DNA from 2 places in the Pseudomonas sp. GW823-FHT02F05 genome. Region 2 is predicted to be linked to the other one. Evidence: predicted binding sites of a transcription regulator. Region 2 holds the regulator's gene; the other holds the start of a gene.
What was found. Region 2 encodes FliA, which starts transcription of late flagellar genes. Its sites were predicted from a motif close to CTAAAGTTTNNNNNNNNNNNGCCGNTAA; they were not measured.
Positions count from the first base shown of each region.

Region 1: a site for FliA is predicted at 2,633-2,660, ahead of AC1RAC_RS03840 (methyl-accepting chemotaxis protein). Genes of this name have one in related genera too.

Region 1 covers NZ_JBXAJM010000002.1:292,076-303,331, forward strand. The annotation lists gene AC1RAC_RS03820 (LysR substrate-binding domain-containing protein) at 40-948, shown strand; gene AC1RAC_RS03825 (MmcQ/YjbR family DNA-binding protein) at 945-1,301, shown strand; gene AC1RAC_RS03830 (DUF1294 domain-containing protein) at 1,290-1,673, opposite strand; gene AC1RAC_RS03835 (undecaprenyl-diphosphate phosphatase) at 1,670-2,500, opposite strand; gene AC1RAC_RS03840 (methyl-accepting chemotaxis protein) at 2,727-4,361, shown strand; gene pnuC (nicotinamide riboside transporter PnuC) at 4,562-5,125, shown strand; gene AC1RAC_RS03850 (AAA family ATPase) at 5,122-5,652, shown strand; gene ggt (gamma-glutamyltransferase) at 5,764-7,488, opposite strand; gene AC1RAC_RS03860 (MalY/PatB family protein) at 7,690-8,835, shown strand; gene AC1RAC_RS03865 (TOBE domain-containing protein) at 8,892-9,107, opposite strand; gene AC1RAC_RS03870 (ribonucleotide-diphosphate reductase subunit beta) at 9,485-10,735, shown strand; gene AC1RAC_RS03875 (DUF1289 domain-containing protein) at 10,884-11,256, shown strand, end outside.
Region 2 covers NZ_JBXAJM010000022.1:18,143-29,398, reverse strand. The annotation lists gene flhA (flagellar biosynthesis protein FlhA) at 1-178, shown strand, start outside; gene flhF (flagellar biosynthesis GTPase FlhF) at 190-1,506, shown strand; gene fleN (flagellar synthesis regulator FleN) at 1,612-2,445, shown strand; gene fliA (RNA polymerase sigma factor FliA) at 2,442-3,182, shown strand; gene AC1RAC_RS23225 (chemotaxis response regulator CheY) at 3,350-3,724, shown strand; gene AC1RAC_RS23220 (protein phosphatase CheZ) at 3,743-4,531, shown strand; gene AC1RAC_RS23215 (chemotaxis protein CheA) at 4,543-6,744, shown strand; gene AC1RAC_RS23210 (protein-glutamate methylesterase/protein-glutamine glutaminase) at 6,793-7,923, shown strand; gene AC1RAC_RS23205 (flagellar motor protein) at 7,923-8,663, shown strand; gene motD (flagellar motor protein MotD) at 8,869-9,756, shown strand; gene AC1RAC_RS23195 (ParA family protein) at 9,808-10,596, shown strand; gene AC1RAC_RS23190 (CheW domain-containing protein) at 10,596-11,256, shown strand, end outside.

The DNA of each region.
Region 1 (11,256 bases), on a different contig from region 2:
TGCGATAGTTTGTCCCACTGACAGGACAATAGGCCCACCATGCAAGACCTCAACGACCTCTACTATTTCGCCAAAGTCGTCGAAGCCGGCGGTTTTGCTGCGGCTGGCCGGCTACTTGGCATTCCCAAATCCAGGCTTTCACGGCGCATTGCCGAACTGGAAGACCGCCTGGGTGCACGCTTGCTGCAACGCACCACCCGGCAACTGACGCTCACCGCCGTCGGCGAACGCTACCTGCGCCACTGCCAGGCCATGCTGCTTGAAGCGGAAATGGCCGACGAGGCCGTGGCCAGTATGTCCAGCGAACCACGGGGGCGCTTGCGGGTCAGTTGCCCGGTGGGCCTGGCCCAGCAGATCCTGCCGGAGCTGGTAGCCGGTTTTCTGGCCGCGCACCCGTTGGTGCAGTTGGACATGACCCTGGTGAATCGCCGCGTCGACCTGGTGGCCGAAGGCATTGATGTAGCGCTGCGCGTACGCGAACTGGGCGACGAAGACCCGTTGCTGGTCACCAAACGCCTGCGCCAGGCGCATACCGTGCTGGTGGCCAGCCCCGTTTTCATGCGTGAGCGGCGGGTCGAAACCCTGGAAGACCTCAAGCAGTTGCCAATCCTTGGCGCACTCGAGGCGGACCGAATGGTGCACCAACGCATCATCGACCCCCAGGGCAACATGCATGAGCTAGTGATGGAGGCGCGCCTGGGCATCGAAGACTTTATCGTGCGCAAGGCCAGCGCAATGATGGGCGTGGGCTTTACGGTGCTGCCAATGATGTACTGCGAAGAAGAACTGGCCAGCGGCCGGCTGGTGCAATTGCTACCGCAGTGGTCATTGCCAGGCGGCTGGCTGCAGGCGGTCTACCCGCACCGGCGCGGCGTGCTGCCGGCCATCCGGGCCTGGATCGACTACCTGGAAGAAGGCTTCAAAGGCTGTGGAGATCGGCTGTTATGAGCATGACGGAAGAACAAGTCACACGTTTCTGCCTGAGCCTGCCAGGCGCACGGGAAGACTATAAATGGGGTGGCGTGCGGGTGTTCTCGATTGCTGGCAACAAGATGTTCGCCTTGCAGAACCTGCGCGGTGAGTCGCTGGCCTTCAAGGTCGACAAAGAACTGTTCCTGGGTCACGTCGACCGCCCGGGCATTCACCCGGCGCCTTACCTGGCGAGGGCGCAGTGGGTCATCATGAACACACCCTACCCTTTGGGCGCAGAGGAACTGCGCGGCCTGTTGCAGCGCTCCCACCAGTTGGTGGTGAGCAAGCTGCCCAAGCGCACGCAGATTGGCTTGCGGCTAGAGGATTGACAGCAAGGTGCCGCCGAGGAACAGCTGGTCCAGCCAGAACACCTGGTGCAACAGCACAATCACCCAGAACAGCACCTGGTAAGACACCTTGCGCGTCTTGTGCCGGAACACCTGCTGGGCGATCAACGCCCCCGGCCAACCGCCCGCCAGTTCCACCGCATGCAGGATGTTTTCCGGGGTGCGCCAGCCTTCGGTCTGCGCCTTGCGCTTATCGCTCCAGTACAAGAAGAACGCCACCACGCTGACCACGCCATAGGCCATCAACGGAATTACCGTTTCGCCGCGGTACCACAGCAACGCAGAGCCCAGCAGCGGCGCGGCACACAGCAGTACAAAGATCAGCGCCTTCAGGCGTGGGTGCTGGATAGTCATGGCTTGACCGCAGTCCAGTCGATCCAGCCGAACTGCCAGGTCGCCAGGATCACCAGGCCGAACGCAATGCGGTACCAGGCAAACGCCGCGTAGCTGTGGCTGGCGATGAACTTGAGCAGGGCCTTGACCGCAATCATGGCGAAGATGAACGAGGTGACAAAGCCAATGGCGAACACCGGCAGGTCCGCGGGCTGGAACAGGTCACGGTATTTATAGCCCGAGTACACCGCCGCACCGACCATGGTCGGCATCGCCAGGAAGAACGAGAACTCGGTAGCTGTCTTGCGCGACAGGCCGAACAACAGGCCGCCGATGATCGTTGCACCGGAGCGCGAAGTGCCCGGGATCATCGCCAGACACTGGGCCAGGCCGACCTTGAGGGCGTCTTTCCAGGTGATGTCGTCGACGGTTTCAGCCCGCACTGCATGTTGGCGGCGCTCGGCCCACAACATGATCACGCCACCCACTACCAGGGCAGTCGCTACAGTGATCGGGTTAAACAGATAGTGCTTGATCAGGTCGGCAAAAATCACCCCCAATACCACCGCCGGCAACACGGCGATGATCAGGTTGACGGTAAAGCGCCGGGCCTTGGGCTGGGTCGGCAGGCCGATGACCACGTCAAAGATCTTGCGCCGAAACTCCCAGACTACCGCCAGGATCGCGCCCAGCTGGATGATGATATTGAAGGCTTCGAAACGCTCGCCGCCAAAATTGATCAGGTCGGCGACGATGATCTGGTGGCCAGTGCTGGAGATCGGCAAGAACTCCGTAAGCCCCTCGACGATGCCGAGAATCAATGCCTGTATGGCGGTCCAAAAATCCATGCTGTCTCCAAAGGTCATGCGCGTGGCATGCCTCATAGTCTTTTTTAAGTTCACTGACGACGAGCGCACACAAGCGCCCGCGGTTGATTCTCAACGCCGGTCTGCAAAAATTCCGTGAAAAATCAGGCAGTACTCAGGTTTTTCGATTCCGGGCCGAAAGCCTATCAGACACGCCGGAAATCTCGAAGCAGCACCACAATTATAAAGAGCAGGGAGTGACAGGACGATGAACAGTTTGCGCAGCATGTCGATCAGCCGCCGCCTTTGGCTGATCCTGATAGTCGCCGTGTTGATGCTGCTGGCCTTGGGGCTGTTGATGCTCAACCAGATCCACGGCGACCTCTACCAGGCCAAGCGCCAGCAGACCCAGCACGTGGTACAGACCGCCAGTGGCGTACTCAGCTATTACCAGAACCTGGAAAAAACCGGCGTACTGACCCGCGACGCCGCGCAACAACAGGCCTTGAGCGCGGTGCGCGGCCTGCGTTACGACCACGATGATTACTTCTGGATCAACGACCTCACCCCCGTGATGATCATGCACGCGGCCAACCCCAAGCTCGACGGTCAGAACCTCTCGGCAATTCGCGACCCGGACGGTTTCGCCGTGTTCAACGAATTCGTGAGCCTGGCCAAGGCCAAGGGCGCCGGCATCGTCAACTACCGCTGGCCGAAACCCGGCGCCGAAGCGCCGGTAGAGAAAACCTCGTACATCCAACTGTTCGAACCCTGGGGCTGGATTATCGGCTCCGGCGTCTACGTCGACGATGTACAGGCTGAATTCAGGGGCCAGGTGTGGAAAGCCTCGGCCATTGGCCTGGGCATTGCGTTGATGATGGCCGTGCTGGTGGTGTTGATCGCTCGCAGCATCGTGCAGCCGTTGCAGGCGGCGGTGAATGCCATGGGCAATATCGCCAGCGGCGAAAGCGACCTGACCCACAGCCTCGACACCCACGGTCGTGACGAACTGACCGCACTGGCCCAGCACTTCAATAGCTTCACCGCCAAGCTGCGCCAGGTTGTCGGCCAGTTGCAGGTGTGCGCGAACGCCCTGGGCCAGTCGTCCACCGAGCTGGGCCACAACGCCAGCCAGGCCCATGACCGCAGCCAGCAGCAATCGCAGCAGATGGAACTGGTGGCCACCGCCATCAATGAAGTCACCTACGGCGTGCAGGACGTAGCGAAGAATGCCGAACACGCCGCCAGCGAAATGCGCGATGCCCAGGCCCAGGCACAACAGGGCCAGGTCAACATCGACGGCAGCTTGCAGCAGATCGACCAGCTCTCCACCACCATCAGCCAGGCTGTGGAGGTGATCCGCACACTCTCCAGCGAAAGCACGCAGATCGGCGGGGTACTGGAGGTGATCCGCTCCATCGCCGACCAGACCAACCTGCTCGCCCTCAACGCCGCCATCGAAGCCGCCCGCGCCGGGGAGCAAGGCCGTGGGTTTGCGGTGGTTGCCGATGAGGTGCGACTGCTGGCCCAGCGCACGCAGAAATCCACCGCCGAGATCCAGGTAATGATCGAGCGCCTGCAAGGTCACTCGGAAGCGGCGGTCAAGGTCATCAGCGACAGCCACAGCGCCTCGCAACTGACCATCGAGCAAGCCGGCCAGGCCGGTGCAAGCCTCACCGCCATCGGCCAGGCACTGCACAACCTCAACGGCCTGAACGCCTCGATTGCCAGCGCCACCCTGCAGCAGGCCCATGTGGTGGAAGACATCAACCAGAACGTCACCCAAGCGGCCGGGCTGTCCCACAGCACGGCGCTGGCGGCGGAGCAATCGAGCGTGGCGAGTGCGCAGTTGCGTGGCTTGAGTGAGCAGCTTGATGGGTTGCTGCGCCAATTCCGAATCTAGCGCTGATTAGCCTTTTGTAGGAGCGAGCTTGCTCGCGAAAAACCCATAGGCACCGCGGTTATTCAGACAATACGCGGTAACGTTGACGATCTTCGCGAGCAAGCTCGCTCCTGCAGAGGGCAATGACGCATTGCTGTGTTTGAGGATCGGTGAGCTCTGGGTACAATCACCGCCCTCTCCCACTCTCCCAAGGATCCACCATGTCCGGGCTTGAACTGTTCGCCGCCGCCCTGGGGGTGATCGCTGTCTGGCTGACGGTCAAACAAAACCCCTGGTGCTGGCCCATCGGCCTGGTGATGGTGTTGCTCTACACCTGGGTGTTTTTCGAGGTCAAGCTCTACTCGGACATGCTGCTGCAAGTGGTCTACGCGGCGCTGCAAGTTTACGGTTGGTGGCAGTGGACCCGCGCTGGCGAGGTCAAGCAAGGCCGCCAGGTCACCAGCCTGAAAGCGCCGGCAATCATGGCCAGCCTGGCTGTGGGCGCCGTCGGCAGTCTGCTGCTGGGCGCCGCCATGGCCCACTGGACTGACGCCGCCCAGCCCTGGCTCGACGCCGCCCTCACCGGCTTCAGCCTGGTCGCGCAGATGTGGATGGCGCAAAAACGCGTGCAGTGCTGGCCGTTGTGGATTGTGGTGGATGTGATCTTCGTCGGCCTGTTCCTCTACAAAGGCCTCTATCTCACGGCTGCACTCTATGCATTGTTTACCGTGATTGCCGTGCAAGGCTGGCGCGAATGGCGCGCCGACCCGGCGTTACGCGCATGAAAGTGGTGGTATTGGCGGGCCCCGAATCCAGCGGCAAGAGCTGGCTGGCGGCGCAGTTGCACGCGCGCTTCGGCGGGTTGATGGTGGGGGAATATGTGCGGCACTTCATCGATCAGCATCAGCGCGACACCACCCTGGCGGATATCCCGGCCATTGCCCAGGGCCAGTTGGCCTGGGAGGACGCCGCCCGCGCCAACCGCCCCGCCTTGCTGATCCTCGACACCCACCTGCTGACCAACAAGCTCTGGAGCCAGACCCTGTTCGGCGACTATCCCGGCTGGCTTGATGACGAGCTACTGGCGCGGCATTACGACCTGCACTTGCTGCTCTCACCCGAGGATGTGGAATGGAGTGCCGACGGCCAGCGCTGCCAGCCGGAACTGGCGGATCGCCGGGCGTTTTTTCAGGCCAGCCTGGAGTGGATGCAGGAGCATCGACAGCCACTGGTGGTGATTGGCGGAGATTGGGAGCAGCGCCGCCAGGCGGCATTTACCGCCGTCAAGCAGTTGCTCGCCTTCCCCCTGTAGGAGCGAGCTTGCTCGCGAAAAACCGGAGTGCGCCGCTGTGAATCAGGCACCCCGCGTTATCGTTAACGATCTTCGCGAGCAAGCTCGCTCCTACACCAACGGTGTGAAGCCTTAGTAACCCAACGACAACCCCGTATTGCGTCGCGGGTCATTGGCCCCATAGAAGCGGTTGTTACCCACCGGCTTGCCATCCAGAGCAGGCGCACCGACCAGGATCGCCGCCAAATGGTTGGCATCTTGCGGACCAGCAAACTTATGGCCCCAGCTCTCGAGAATCTTCTGGGTATCCGGGCTCACGGCAAACGTCTCAAGGTTGGTGGTCTCAGGCATCCACTGCTGGTGGAAGCGCGGCGCGTCCACGGCTTCCTGGATATTCATCTTGTAGTCGATGACATTCAGGATGGTCAGCAAGGTGGCAGTGATGATGCGGCTGCCCCCCGGTGTACCGACGACCATCACCGCCTTGCCGTCCTTGGTGACGATGGTCGGGCTCATCGACGACAGCGGCGCCTTGCCCGGTGCGATGGCGTTGGCTTCGCCCTGCACCAGCCCGTACATGTTCGGCACGCCGACCTTGACGGTGAAGTCGTCCATTTCATCGTTGAGAATCACCCCGGTCTTGCTCGCCATCACCCCGGCGCCAAACCAGTCGTTGAGGGTATAGGTCACCGAGACCGCGTTGCCCCATTTGTCGACGATGGAATAGTGGGTGGTGTTATTGCCTTCATGGGGCGATACACCCGGTTTGATTGCCTGGGAATCACCGGCCTTTTGCGGTTCGATCGCCGCACGTAGCTTGGCCGCGTAGTTCTTGTCCAGCAGATGCTCGATGGGGTTCTTCACGAAGTCCGGGTCACCGAGATAGCTGTTGCGGTCCACGTAGGCGTGGCGCATCGCTTCGATCTGGTAGTGCAGGCCCTGTGCCGAGTGATAGCCCAGGTCGGCCATTGGGTAGCCTTCGAGGATGTTCATGATCTGGCAGATCACCACACCGCCGGAGCTGGGTGGCGGCGCCGAGACCACATGGTAGCCACGGTAGTCGCATTCGATGGGGGCCAGTTCGCGGGTTTTGTAGGCGTCGAGGTCGGCCTGGGTGATGATGCCTTTGCCGGCCTGGCTGGAATCCACTACCGCCTTGGCGACCCAGCCTTTATAGAAACCGTCGGTGCCCTTGGCCGAGATTTCCTTGAGGGTCTTGGCCAGGTCCTTCTGCACCAGCTTCTGGCCTACCTGCATCGGCTCGCCGTTATGCAGGAAGATGCCACGCATATCCTGGTCTTTTTCGAACTCACCGGTGGCGGTGTGCAACAGGTCGATATCGCCCTGCTCCAGCGCAAAGCCGTTTTCCGCCAGCTTGATCGCCGGGGCAATCACTTGGGCGCGCTTGAGGGTGCCGTATTTGCTCAGGGCCAGCTCCATGCCGGACACCGTGCCCGGTACGCCGACCGCCAAATGGCCTTTGGCGCTGAGGCCCTCGACCACATTGCCGGCCTTGTCGAGGTACATATCGGCCGTCGCCGCCAACGGGGCTTTTTCGCGGAAGTCGAGGAAGGTCTTGCGCCCGTCCGCCAGTTGCACCGTCATGAAACCGCCACCGCCCAGGTTGCCCGCCGCCGGGTACACCACCGCCAGTGCGTAACCCACTGCCACCGCCGCATCGACCGCGTTGCCGCCGGCCTTGAGCACATCGACCCCCACATGGGTTGCCAGGTGCTGGGCCGTGACCACCATGCCATTTTCACCCGCAACCGGGGCTTGGGAAGCTGCATGCACCCCGTTGATCGTTAATACCAGCGCGGTAGCAATCAAGGTGTGACTCAAGGGTTGGTATTTCATCCATGGCTACTCTGATTATTGAGATGCACCAAAATAGCCCCTCGCTGATTCAATCCCCAGCGCAATGGCGTTTTTATTACAGAACTTGTCGGTCATGGAACGCACACCGCTGTGCAAGGCGGCAATCAGCTCTGGCCTATAAAATTAATGGCGCTAGAATCGGCGCCATTCTTTCGCCGCCGCCCTGATACGAGCCTGTCCATGAGCTTTGATTTCGACACGATCCACCCACGCTTCGATACCGGCAGTACCAAGTGGAGCCGTTACCCGCAAGATGTTCTGCCGATGTGGATCGCCGACATGGACATCGCCGCGCCGCCCGCCATTTTGCGCGCCCTGCACGCGCGCCTGGACCAGCAGATTCTCGGCTACAGCGTGGCCGGCCCGGACGTGCGCGACGCCATCGTCGCTGACCTGTGGGCCAAGTACGCCTGGCGCGTGCAGCCCGAAGAACTGTTGTTCCTGCCCGGCGTCGAGCCTGGCTTCAATATGGCCCTGCACGCATTCGTCCAGCCCGGCCAGGCGGTGGTGCTGCAAACCCCCAACTACCGGCCGATTCGCCTGGCGCCGGGCAACTGGAATCTGCCACGTATCGAAATGCCGTTCGAGTTGCTCAACGGCGAATACGTCACGCCTATGCCTGCGATGCGCCAGGCATTGAGCGGTGCCGGTGCGTTGCTGCTGAGTAATCCGCACAACCCCATCGGCAAGGTATTTCCCAGGGAGGAACTGACGGCGGTAGCCAATGCCTGCCTGGAAGCTGGCGCGCTGATCATCAGCGACGAGATCCACGCAGAGCTGTGCTTCGACGGCCGTCGCCATATCCCCACCGCCAGCCTCAGCCCCGAGATTGCCCAGCGCACCATCACCCTGATGTCGGCGAGCAAGGCTTATAACGTGGCCGGCTTGAAGACCTGCTTTGCGGTGGTCCAGAACGCCGAAGTGCGCGAGCGTTTCAATAACGCGCGCTGCGGCATGGTCGACAGCGTCAGCCCCCTGGGCCTGGAAGCCACCCGAGCCGCCTACAGCCAATGCGGCGACTGGCTCGCTGCGCTGTTGCAGTACCTGCAGGCCAACCGTGACTACCTGCTCGATGCAGTAAAGACTCGCTTGCCTGGTGTGGTGATGCATGCACCACAGGGCACCTTCCTGGCGTGGCTCGATTGCAGCGCTCTTGGCCTGGATGACCCGCAGCAGTTTTTCCTGGAGCAGGCCAAGGTCGGCCTGAGTTCAGGGATCGAATTTGGCGATGACAGCCAGCAGTTCGTGCGCCTGAACTTCGGTTGCCCACGGGCGATGCTGGAGGAAGGTATACAGCGCATGGAACGTGCCTTGCGCCAGCGCTAACCTGCCCGACGAGGCATTCGTGGGAGGGGCAGGCAATCCCCTCCCACATTATTCATTCACAACTTGGCGATGGACACTTCAGTCGATTTCACGAAGGCAATCACTTCACTGCCCACCTTCAATTCCAGATCACGCACCGAACGTGTGGTAATCACCGACGTCACAATGCCAGACGCGGTTTGCACATCGATTTCCGACACCACTTCCCCCAGTAGAATCTCCTTGATCACGCCTTTGAACTGGTTGCGCACGTTGATCGCTTTGATGGTCATGTCGGCTTTCCTTTTGGCTGTTGGGTCAATCCGCACGAATGCGCAGGCCCTCAAATTGCGCCTCGATAGAAAAGATTAAAAGAAATAAATATCTATTTATCTATTCTATAAAGATATATGAAGTAAATATTCTTCGCCTCCCATCTGCCCGGCGCCCAACGTTCGGCAGCGACTTATAACCGCACATCTTGTGCGTTGACCAACCTTGTTACACACCATATAGTGTGCCCACAAACAAAACAGACCACTACATAGTGTGCAGAATCGGTATTTGCCGACCACACTCAGCGCAGTATTTCAATGCCTGGTAGCCTGCAAATCGCACATTTTTTGGACGGGTTGAACACCGTCAGAACGGATCAGAAGGGAGTATTTCAATGCTGAGTTGGGATGAAGTCGACAACGAAGACACCGGTGCAGCGGTGATCAAAGGCGCCAACGCCGGCCACGCCACCGAAGCCAACATGGACCGCCTCGACGGTGCCGGCGCCGCTGCCGCCGTGGAAGCCCGCGCCGTCACCGCCAACGACTCCGCCGCCATCGTGCGCGCCAAGGCCGCCCTGGACAAACTCGACGTCGCCGAAGGCCTCGCCGAACTCGAAGGCGCCTCCGCCCGCGTCGCCGTTGACGAAAAGCGCATGATCAACTGCCGCGCCGACCTCAACCAACTCGTGCCATTCAAGTACGACTGGGCCTGGCAGAAGTACCTCGACGGCTGCGCCAACCACTGGATGCCGCAAGAGGTCAACATGACCGCCGACATCGCCCTGTGGAAAAACCCCGAAGGCCTGACCGACGACGAACGCCGTATCGTCATGCGCAACCTGGGCTTCTTCTCCACCGCCGACTCCCTGGTGGCCAACAACCTGGTGCTGGCCGTGTACCGCCTGATCACCAACCCGGAGTGCCGCCAGTACATCCTGCGCCAGGCCTTCGAAGAAGCGATCCACACCCACGCCTACCAGTACTGCATCGAATCGCTGGCCATGGATGAAGGTGAGATCTTCAACATGTACCACGAGATTCCATCGGTCGCCAAAAAGGCCGCCTGGGGCCTCAAATACACCCGCTCGATCTCCGATCCGAAGTTCGAAACCGGCACCGTCGACACCGACAAAGAACTGCTGCGCAACCTGGTCGCCTACTACTGCGTGCTGGAAGGCATCTTCTTCTACTGCGGCTTCACCCAGATTCTGTCCATGGGCCGCCGCAACAAAATGACCGGCGTGGCCGAGCAGTTCCAGTACATCCTGCGCGATGAGTCGATGCACCTGAACTTCGGTATCGACGTGATCAACCAGATCAAAATCGAAAACCCGCACTTGTGGGACGCCGAGATGAAGGAAGAAGCGACCCAGATGATCCTGCAAGGGACGCAGCTGGAGATCGAATATGCTCGGGATACCATGCCTCGTGGGGTGTTGGGTATGAATGCGGCGATGATGGAAGACTATCTGAAGTTCATCGCTAACCGTCGCCTGTCGCAGATCGGCTTGAAGGAAGAGTACCCAGGCACGACTAACCCGTTCCCGTGGATGAGCGAGATCATGGACTTGAAGAAAGAGAAGAACTTCTTCGAGACCCGTGTGATCGAGTATCAGACCGGCGGCGCGTTGAGCTGGGACTGAATCAACACGAACCAATAAATGTGGGAGCGGGCTTGCCCGCGATAGCGCTGTATCAGTCACGGATGTACCCACTGACACACAGCTATCGCGGGCAAGCCCGCTCCCACATTGGCTATTGATGATCCATAGACTTTGCAAGCAAGCCTTTATGCCCAACCAAACCATCAAAACCCCTTGCGTCGGCCTGTGCTCCACCGTCTACGGTGACCTGGTCTGTCGGGGCTGCAAGCGCTATCACCACGAGGTGATCCAGTGGAATGGCTATAACGCCGAGGAAAAGCAGGCGGTGTGGCTGCGTCTGGAACAACTGCTGGTACAGGTAATGGTCAGCAAGCTGGAAGTGTTCGACCCGCACTGCCTGCGACAGCAGTTGGAAGCGCGCAAGATTCGTTTTATGCCGCACCAGTCGCCGTATTGCTGGGCATACCAGTTGATTGCGCGGGGTGCGCGGGTGATTTCCAGGCTGGATGCCTATGGTTTGACGCTGTTACCGGAGTTTCGTGAACGCCACCTGGCGGATT
Region 2 (11,256 bases):
CGCACAGCGCCAGGAAATGCAGGGCAACCCGGTGATCCTGCTGGTGGCCGGCCCGGTTCGCGCGATGTTGTCGCGGTTCGGACGCCTGGCCGTACCGAATTTGCACGTGTTGGCTTACCAGGAAATTCCTGACAATAAGCAAGTGACTATTGTCGCGACAGTTGGGCCCAATGGCTGAGGTAGTGGGTTATGCAAGTTAAGCGTTTTTTCGCCGCCGATATGCGTCAGGCCATGAAACTGGTCCGTGATGAGCTGGGCGCCGATGCCGCGATTATCGGTAACCGTCGGATTGCCGGCGGTGTCGAGCTGACGGCTGCCCTGGATTACACGCCCCAGGCGCTGGCCCCGCGCGTGCCAAACATGGAGCTCGAAGACGAGCTGCGCAAGACCGCCTCGCGCATTGTGTCGGCCCAGGCTGAACTGAGCATGCGTGGCGACAGCGATGCCAGCACCAATCGCCAGCTGTTTGCCGGCCTGCCGCTGACCGCCGCCGAGCCGCTGGTTGAACCCACCTTTGTCGAACCGCCGCGTCCTGCAGCGCCTGCCCCGGCTGCCGCAGTTGACCAGCGCGTGATTGACTCGATGCGTTTTGAACTCAACGGCCTGCGTGAATTGCTCGAAGTGCAGCTCGGCTCGCTGGCCTGGACCCAACTGCAAGGCAGCAAGCCGCAGCAAGCCAACCTCTGGCGTCGCCTGCAACGCATCGGCCTGTCCGGCCCGTTGTCCCGCGACCTGCTGGCCTTGACCGCTGAAGTCGAGGAGCCGCGCCAGGCCTGGCGCATGCTGCTGGCGCACTTGGCGCGCATGATTGCCACGCCGGAAATCGAACCCCTGGAAGAGGGCGGTGTAATCGCCATGGTCGGCCCCGCCGGCATGGGCAAGACCACCACCCTGGCAAAGCTTGCGGCCCGTTACGTGCTTAAATATGGCGCGCAGAATATCGCCCTGGTGAGCATGGACAGTTACCGTATCGGCGCTCAGGAGCAGCTCAAGACCCTGGGCCGCATCCTCAACGTGCCGGTAACCCATGTCGACCCGGGCCAGTCCCTGGCCAATGCCCTCGACCCGTTGCTGCGCAAGCGCGTGGTGCTGATCGATACCGCCGGCCTGCAAGCCAGTGATCCGGCGCTGCGCATGCAGCTCGAAAGCCTGGCCGGGCGAGGCATCAAGTCAAAAAATTACCTGGTGCTTGCAACCACCAGCCAGAAACAGGTTCTTACCGCTGCTTATCACAGTTACAAGCGTTGCGGCCTGGCCGGTTGCATCCTCACCAAGCTCGATGAAACCGCGAGCCTGGGCGAGGTGTTGAGCCTGGCCATCAGCCATGAATTACCGGTTGCCTACCTCACCGACGGGCCGCGGATCCCGGATGATCTGCATCTGCCGCGCCGTCATCAGTTGGTCAGCCGTGCCGTGAGTGTGCAAATGCAAGACGAGCCTAGCGAGGAAGCGATGGCCGATATGTTCGCCGACCTTTACCACCACCCGGCTAAACGGGTGGGTTGAGGCAGGATGAACACCGTGAAATGTACCTACATCGATGGTCTGCAAGCGATTCACGCGGCCAAGCCATGTAGCCTGCGTCTAAGCAAGACAAGGTAAAGAAATAAAATGGGCAGCATGCATCCCGTACAGGTGATCGCGGTGACCGGCGGCAAAGGTGGCGTCGGGAAAACTAACGTGTCAGTGAATTTGTCCCTGGCCCTGGCAGAGCTTGGCCGTCGCGTCATGCTGCTGGATGCTGACCTGGGCTTGGCGAACGTGGACGTTCTGCTGGGGCTGACACCCAAACATACCCTGGCCGATGTGATCGAAGGCCGTTGTGAGCTGCGCGACGTGCTGCTCCAGGGCCCCGGAGGCATTCGCATCGTGCCGGCGGCCTCGGGCACCCAGAGCATGGTGCACCTGAGCCCCGCGCAGCATGCCGGGCTGATCCAGGCGTTCAGCGACATCGGCGACAACCTCGACGTGCTGGTGATCGACACCGCCGCCGGGATCGGCGAGTCGGTGGTCAGCTTTGTACGCGCAGCGCAGGAAGTGCTGTTGGTGGTGTGCGACGAACCCACCTCCATCACCGACGCCTATGCGCTGATCAAACTGCTTAACCGTGACTACGGCATGAACCGCTTTCGCGTGTTGGCCAACATGGCCCAGAGCCCGCAGGAAGGGCGCAACCTGTTTGCCAAGTTGACCAAGGTCACGGATCGCTTCCTCGATGTGGCTTTACAATACGTCGGCGCAGTTCCCTATGACGAGTGTGTGCGCAAGGCCGTGCAAAAGCAGCGTGCGGTCTACGAAGCGTTCCCTCGTTCCAAGTGCGCACTGGCGTTCAAGGCCATTGCCCAGAAGGTCGATACCTGGCCGTTGCCCGCCAACCCGCGGGGGCATCTGGAGTTTTTCGTCGAGCGTTTGGTGCATCAGACGAGCGCAGGACCGGTGCTATGACATCCAGCGGCTACAACCTTTACAAAAAGTCGGCACGTGACAGCCAGGGCGAATTGATCGAGCGCTATGCGCCGTTGGTCAAGCGCATTGCCTATCACCTGTTGGCGCGCTTGCCCGCGAGTGTGCAGGTCGAAGACTTGATCCAGGCCGGCATGATCGGCCTGCTTGAAGTCTCCACCAAGTACGACGCCAGCAAGGGTGCCAGTTTCGAAACGTATGCGGGTATCCGTATCCGTGGCGCGATGCTCGATGAAGTGCGTAAAGGCGATTGGGCGCCGCGTTCGGTACACCGCAATACGCGCATGGTCAGCGATGCAATTCGTGCAATTGAAGCAAAAACCGGCCGTGACGCTAAAGATCATGAAGTTGCGGCCGAACTCCAATTGAGTCTCGACGATTACTACGGGATTTTGAACGATACCTTGGGCAGCCGCCTGTTCAGTTTCGACGACCTTTTACAGGACGGCGAGCACGAAGGGCTGCACGAGGACGGCGCGAGCGCGCATACGGAGCCGTCGCGCGACCTGGAAGATGAACGTTTCCAGGGCGCGTTGGCCGATGCAATCGCCAATTTGCCAGAGCGTGAGCGGCTGGTGCTGGCGCTGTACTACGACGAAGAGCTGAACCTCAAGGAAATCGGTGAGGTCCTGGGGGTCAGCGAATCGCGTGTCAGCCAGTTGCATAGCCAGTGCGCAGCCCGCTTGCGGGGCCGATTGGCCGAGTGGCGCGCGCGCTGACAGGCAGTGTGGGGGCACTGCAGACGCTGCCGTGAGATCGCAAGGTTTCGCGGCTGTGTGCCGTGGTGCCCTGGGCAGTCCTTTTTGTGTAACGCCTGTTGATTGAAATGGCGCGTCCAGGTGCTGGGCGCGTTTAAGACTGCTTGGAGGTCGAATTGGACAAGAACATGAAAATCCTCATCGTTGATGACTTCTCAACGATGCGGCGGATCATAAAAAACCTGTTGCGTGACCTTGGGTTCACCAACACGGTCGAGGCGGATGACGGCCTGACGGCCATTCCGATCCTCAACAGCGGGAGCATCGACTTTCTGGTGACCGACTGGAACATGCCGGGCATGACCGGTATCGACCTGCTGCGCCATGTGCGCGCCGATGAAAAACTGCGCAGCCTGCCTGTGCTGATGGTGACCGCCGAAGCCAAGCGCGAACAGATCATCGAAGCCGCCCAAGCCGGGGTCAACGGTTACGTGGTCAAGCCATTCACGGCACTGGCCTTGAAAGAGAAGATCGAGAAAATCTTCGAACGCATCCACGGCTAATGCCATCGCGGGGGAGCTATGGAGCATAACGAAACGTCACAGGGCGACTTTGAGTCGACCCTGAAAAAACATGCTCACCAGTTGGTCGACAGCCTGGAAAAAGGCCAGTTCGCCGATGCGGTGCAGTTGATCCATGAGCTTAACCAGACCCGTGACCGCGGCCTGTACCAGGAAGTGGGCAAGCTCACACGCGAGCTGCACAGCGCAATCGTCAATTTCCAGATTGACCCGCGCATGCCCCAGGCCGAAGAAATTTCCCAGATCACTGATGCCACTGAACGTCTGTCCTATGTGGTCAGGCTGACTGAGGCAGCGGCCAACCGCACCATGGACCTGGTGGAAAACGCCACGCCCCTGGTCAACGGCATGGCCACCGAAGCCCAGGCCTTGAGCCAGGACTGGGGCCGCTTCATGCGCCGCGAAGTGGGCGCTGAAGAGTTTCGTGAATTGGCGCGTCGCGTCGACGGGTTCCTGTCGCGCAGCGAACAGGAAAACCGCACGGTGGCCAGCAACCTCAACGACATCCTGCTGGCCCAGGATTACCAGGACCTCACCGGTCAGGTGATCAAGCGCGTGACCCAGTTGGTCACCGAAGTGGAAAGCAACTTGCTCAAATTGGTGCTGATGGCCGGCCAGGTCGATCGTTTTGCCGGCATCGAACATGACCGCGAAGCGATCCTCTCGGAAAAAGATCCACAAAAACATCTCGCCAAGGGTGAAGGTCCGCAGATTCATGCCGATAAACGTGAAGACGTTGTGTCAGGTCAGGATGACGTAGATGACCTGTTATCCAGTTTAGGCTTCTAAGGAGCACCCACATGAGCTTCGGCGCCGATGAAGAAATCCTTCAGGATTTCCTTGTAGAGGCCGGCGAAATTCTAGAGCAACTGTCCGAACAACTGGTCGAGCTGGAAAGCCGACCGGATGATGCGAACCTGCTCAATGCAATTTTTCGCGGTTTTCACACTGTAAAAGGGGGCGCCGGCTTCCTCCAGCTCCATGAGCTGGTGGAGTGCTGCCACATCGCCGAGAACGTCTTCGACATCCTGCGCAAGGGTGAGCGTCACGTCGACTCGGAATTGATGGACGTGATTCTCGAAGCACTGGATGCGGTCAACGGCATGTTCAGCCAGGTGCGTGAACGTGCGCCGATCACTGCCGCCACGCCGGAACTGCTGGCCGCCCTGGCGCGCCTGGCCGAACCTGCCGACACCGCGGCTGCGCCGGTGGTCGAGGCCGCACCGGAGCCGGTGGCGCAAGCCGAGCCGGACGTGACCGACAGTGAGTTCGAACAACTGCTCAACTCCCTCAGCGCGGTCAAGGCCGAGGCTGAAGCGCCGGTGCAGCCTGCCGCGACGCCGAGCAGTGAAGACATTACCGACGCCGAATTCGAGTCGTTGCTCGACCAGTTGCACGGCAAAGGCCAGTTCGCAGCAGATGCCGTGGCCCCGCCTGCCGCTGCGCCAGAAGCACCCGCTGCCAACGCCAGCACCGACATCACCGACGACGAGTTCGAGGCACTTCTCGACCAACTGCATGGCAAAGGCACATTTGTGGCTGAAGCCCTGCCTGAGGTGGCGGCCACTGCCGCCGCTGCGCCAGCGGCCAGCGCAGCACCTGCCGATGATGGGCTGATCTCCGATCACGAATTCGAAGCCCTGCTCGACGAGTTGCACGGCAAAGGCAAGTTCAGCGAAGTGGCCCCGGCCGCGGCCGCGCAGGTTGCAGCACCAGCCACTGCGGCACCGGTTGCTGCCAAACCTGCGCCGGCTGCCAAGCCAGCACCTGCCGCCGCCCCGGCCCCTGCGCGTGCAGCGGCCCCAGCGGCAGCGGAAAAACCTGCCAGCGAAGCCGAAACCACCGTGCGCGTGGATACCGCGCGCCTGGACGACATCATGAACATGGTGGGCGAACTGGTGCTGGTGCGTAACCGCCTGGTGCGCCTGGGCCTGAACAGTGGCGACGAAGCCATGCAGAAGGCCGTGTCGAACCTCGACGTGGTCACCGCCGACCTGCAAACCGCGGTGATGAAAACGCGGATGCAGCCGATCAAGAAAGTCTTCGGCCGTTTCCCGCGCCTGGTTCGCGACCTGGCGCGCCAGCTCAAGAAAGAAATCAACCTGGAGCTGGTGGGCGAAGAAACCGACCTCGACAAAAACCTCGTCGAGGCCCTGGCCGACCCGCTGGTCCACTTGGTGCGCAACGCGGTCGACCACGGCGTAGAAACTCCGGAAGAACGCGAAGCTGCGGGCAAGTCCCGCAACGGCAAAGTGATTTTGGCGGCGGAGCAAGAGGGCGACCACATCCTGCTGTCGATCACCGATGACGGCAAAGGCATGGACCCGACCATCTTGCGCAATATCGCGGTCAAGCGCGGCGTGATGGACAAGGACGCCGCCGACCGCCTCACCGATACCGAGTGCTACAACCTGATCTTTGCCCCGGGGTTTTCGACCAAGACCGAGATCTCCGACGTGTCCGGGCGTGGCGTGGGCATGGACGTGGTGAAGACCAAGATCAGCCAGCTCAACGGCTCGATCAATATCTACTCGACCAAGGGCCAGGGCTCCAAGATCGTCATCAAGGTGCCGTTGACCCTGGCGATCATGCCGACCCTGATGGTGATGCTGGGCAACCAGGCGTTCGCCTTCCCGCTGGTCAACGTCAACGAGATCTTCCACCTCGACCTGTCGCGCACCAACGTGGTGGACGGCCAGGAAGTGGTGATCGTGCGCGACAAAGCGTTGCCGCTGTTCTACCTCAAGCGCTGGCTGGTGGCCTCGGCCGCCCATGAAGAACAGCGCGAAGGCCATGTGGTGATTCTGTCCGTGGGCACCCAGCGCATCGGCTTTGTGGTCGACCAACTGGTGGGCCAGGAAGAAGTGGTGATCAAGCCTTTGGGCAAGATGCTGCAGGGAACCCCAGGCATGTCGGGCGCAACCATTACCGGTGACGGTCGCATCGCACTGATTCTCGATGTTCCGAGCATGCTCAAGCGTTACGCCGCACGGCGTATTTGATTTTGGTGGGGCAGGGCGGTCATGCCCGCCCCGCCTAACGGAGTGTTTATGGCAGTCAAGGTCCTGGTGGTGGACGATTCGGGTTTCTTCCGCCGCCGCGTCTCGGAAATTCTTTCCGCTGATCCAACGATCCAGGTGGTCGGCACGGCCACCAACGGCAAAGAGGCGATCGATCAAGCCATTGCCTTGAAGCCGGACGTGATCACCATGGACTACGAGATGCCGATGATGGATGGCATCACGGCCGTGCGCCACATCATGCAACGCTGCCCTACACCGGTATTGATGTTTTCCTCGCTGACTCACGAAGGCGCGCGGGTGACCCTCGACGCTTTGGATGCCGGCGCGGTGGACTTTTTGCCGAAGAATTTCGAAGACATCTCGCGCAACCCTGACAAGGTCAAGCAGATGCTGTGCGAGAAGGTGCACAGCATTTCCCGCAGTAACCGTCGCAGCTTGTTCAGCACGCCCGCGCCAGCTGCCACGCCTGCGCCCGCAGCAGCGGCGCCGACCTCGTCGTTTGCGCGCCCGGCGCCTGCGCCCGTGGCCCGGCCTGCGGTAGCGCCGGTACGTGCCGCCGCAGCGCCGAGTGCGCATTCGCCCGCGCCCAAGCGCAAGGCTTACAAACTGGTCGCCATCGGCACCTCCACTGGCGGCCCGGTGGCCTTGCAGCGGGTCCTGACCCAACTGCCGGCCAACTTCCCGGCGCCGATTGTGCTGGTGCAACACATGCCGGCGGCGTTCACCAAAGCCTTCGCCGAGCGCCTGGACAAGCTGTGCCGTATTACCGTCAAGGAAGCCGAGGATGGCGACATCCTGCGTCCTGGCCTGGCACTGCTGGCGCCGGGCGGCAAGCAGATGATGGTGGACGGGCGTGGCGCGATCAAAATCCTGCCGGGCGATGAGCGCCTGAACTATAAGCCGTGCGTGGACATCACCTTCGGTTCTGCAGCCAAGTCCTACGGCGACAAAGTTCTGGCGGTGGTGCTCACCGGCATGGGCGCCGATGGCCGTGAAGGTGCGCGCCTGCTCAAACAGGGCGGTAGCGCCATCTGGGCCCAGGATGAAGCCAGTTGCGTGATCTATGGCATGCCCATGGCCATCGTCAAGGCTGACCTGGCCGATGCGGTCTACAGCCTGGACGACATCGGCAAGCACCTGGTGGAGGCCTGCCTCTGATGGATGTGTTGAGCCTGATCGGCATCACCATGGCATTTGTCGCCATCATTGGTGGCAACTACCTGGAAGGCGGCCACCTCGGCGCCTTGGCCAACGGCCCGGCAGCGCTGATCGTGATCGGTGGCACCGTGGGCGCGGCGTTGTTGCAGTCGCCCCTGAGCTCGTTCAAGCGTGCCATGCAGATTCTGGTGTGGATCATTTTCCCGCCACGGGTCGACCTGGCTGGAGGCATCGACCGCGTGGTCAATTGGAGCCTCACCGCCCGCAAGGAAGGCCTGCTGGGCCTGGAAGGCGTGGCCGATGCCGAACCTGACAGCTACGCGCGCAAAGGCCTGCAACTATTGGTCGATGGCGCCGAACCGGAAGCGATCCGCAGCATCCTCGAAGTGGATTTCTACACTCAGGAAAGCCGTGACATCAATGCGGCCAAAGTCTTTGAAAGCATGGGCGGCTATGCGCCGACCATTGGCATCATCGGCGCGGTGATGGGCCTGATCCACGTGATGGGCAACCTGGCCGACCCTTCGCAACTGGGCAGCGGCATTGCCGTGGCATTTGTCGCGACCATCTACGGCGTGGCCAGTGCCAACCTGGTGTTGCTGCCGGTGGCCAGCAAGCTCAAGTCGATTGCCATGCGCCAGTCGCGTTATCGCGAAATGTTGCTCGAAGGCATCCTGTCGATTGCCGAGGGCGAAAACCCGCGCTCCATCGAATTGAAGCTTCAGGGCTTCATGGATTGATGGGTATGCGCATTGACCTGTGGCCAGTGAGCTTTATGTGGCGAGCGAGCTTGCTCGCGCTGGGCTGCGAAGCAGCCCCAAAACCAGGCACAGCAATCTGTCTGAACAAATGCGTTGCCTGGATGGGGGCCGCTTCGCGCCCCAGCGCGAGCAAGCTCGCTCGCCACAGTAAAGCGGCCAATAGCGGTCAGGGAGGTATTTGCCTGTGAGCCGTCGCCGTCGCGAGCCTGAAGAACACGTCAACCACGAGCGTTGGCTGGTGTCCTACGCGGACTTCATCACCTTGCTGTTCGCGTTTTTCGTGGTGATGTACTCGATCTCGTCGATCAACGAAGGCAAGTACAAGATCATTTCCCAGGCGCTGGTGGGCGTGTTCAACGATGCCGAGCGGTCGCTCAAGCCGATCCCTATCGGCGAAGAGCGGCCCAAGACCGTGACCCCGGCCAAGCCCCTGGTCAATGACAGTGATGAAACCGCCGCCGGCATCCAAGGCACCAGCGACCCGCTCAAAAGTATCGCCGACGATATCAGTGCCGCCTTTGGCGACCTGATCAGCTCCAACCAGATGACCGTGCGCGGCAATGAGTTGTGGGTGGAGATCGAGCTGAACTCCAGTCTGTTGTTCGCCAGTGCCGATGCGTTGCCCAGTGACCAGGCGTTCACGATCATCGACAAGGTGGCGGCGATCCTCAAACCGTTTGAAAACCCGATCCACGTGGAAGGCTTCACCGACAATTTCCCTATCAGCACTGCGCAGTACCCGACCAACTGGGAACTGTCCTCGGCCCGCGCATCGAGCATCGTGCGCATGTTGGCCATGCAGGGCGTGAACCCCCAGCGCCTGGCGTCGGTGGGCTATGGTGAATTCCAGCCGGTGGCCAATAACGCCACGGTGGAAGGCCGTGCCCGTAACCGCCGGGTGGTGCTGGTGGTCTCGCGCAACCTGGATGTGCGTCGCAGCCTGACCGGTACCGGTACCGCCAATGCCACCCCGGATGCGGCGTTGAAGCGTGCTGGCACACAAACTGCACCGCCCGTTGTCAAACCGCCGGTCCGACCGAGTAACGTCAATTCTCCGTCGCTGGCTCAATAACCGTATGCAATGTCTCGGTCGCGCCTGTGCCCGCCGGGAGGAACCAACCGAATGAGAGTCTGGGCAGTTGCCAATCAAAAGGGTGGGGTCGGCAAGACCACCACTTCCATCGCCTTGGCCGGCTTGCTGGCCGAAGCGGGCAAGCGTGTGGTCGTGGTCGACCTGGACCCCCACGGTTCCATGACCAGCTATTTCGGCTACGACCCGGATGCGCTGGAACACAGCTGCTATGACTTGTTTTTACACAAGGGCAGCGTGCCGGCGGATCTGCCTGGGCAACTGCTGTTGCCCACCAGCAACGAAAGCATTTCCCTGTTGCCGTCGAGCACCGCCCTGGCCACCCTGGAGCGCCAGTCGCCAGGCCAGAGCGGCCTGGGCCTGGTGATCGCCAAGACCCTGGCGCAGCTGTGGCAGGACTTCGATTACGCGATCATCGACAGCCCGCCGTTGCTCGGCGTGCTGATGGTCAATGCGTTGGCGGCCAGCCAGCAATTGGTGATCCCGGTGCAGACCGAGCACCTGGCGGTCAAGGGCCTGGAGCGTATGGTCAGCACCCTGGCGATGATCAACCGTTCGCGCAAGCAGGCGCTGCCGTTCAGCATCGTGCCGACCTTGTTCGACCGTCGCACCCAGGCGTCCCTCGGCACCTTGCGCGTATTGCGCGATGCCTACCCGGACACCATCTGGAATGGCTACATCCCGGTGGACACGCGCCTGCGTGACGCCAGCCGTGCCGGGCTCACACCGTCGCAGTTCGACGGCAAGAGCCGTGGCGTGCTGGCCTACCGTGCGTTGCTCAAACACCTGCTGTCGCAACAACTTGTGGCGCAGGTGGCGTGATGAACCGTCCTGTCGAATTCAAGACCCGCCCGCAACTGGCACTGGAATCCTACCTGGATGCCTTGCTGCAGGATGCGACAGCCGAGGAACTGCCAGAACCGATTCTGGTACTTGAGCCTGCTGTCGAACCCGAAAGCCCGCTGGATGAATTCCAGCAGGCGGTGATGGAAGAACAGGCACGGGATGCGCAGGTGGTGGAGGCTCCCGTGGTGGTGCCAAGCGTCCCGGCGGTGGTGGCGCCCCCGGTGGTTGAACCGCTGGTGGAAGTGCACCTGCCGCCCAGCCTCACGCCGCCGCCGGTGACGGGCGACGGTCGGCCCTCATGGGCTGCCGAGCCGTTCGAGTGCCTGCTGTTCGACGTTGCCGGGTTGACCCTGGCGGTGCCGCTGGTGTGCCTGGGCTCGATCTATTCCCTGGAAGGCCAGGAGCTGACGCCGCTGTTCGGGCAGCCGGAGTGGTTCCTCGGCATCCTGCCCAGCCAGGCCGGCAACCTCAAGGTGCTGGACACGGCGCGTTGGGTGATGCCCGACCGCTACCGCGATGATTTTCGCCAGGGCCTGCAATACGTGATTTCGGTGCAGGGCTACGAGTGGGGGCTGGCGGTGCATCAAGTCAGCCGCTCGTTGCGCCTGGACCCCAATGAAATCAAATGGCGCAGCC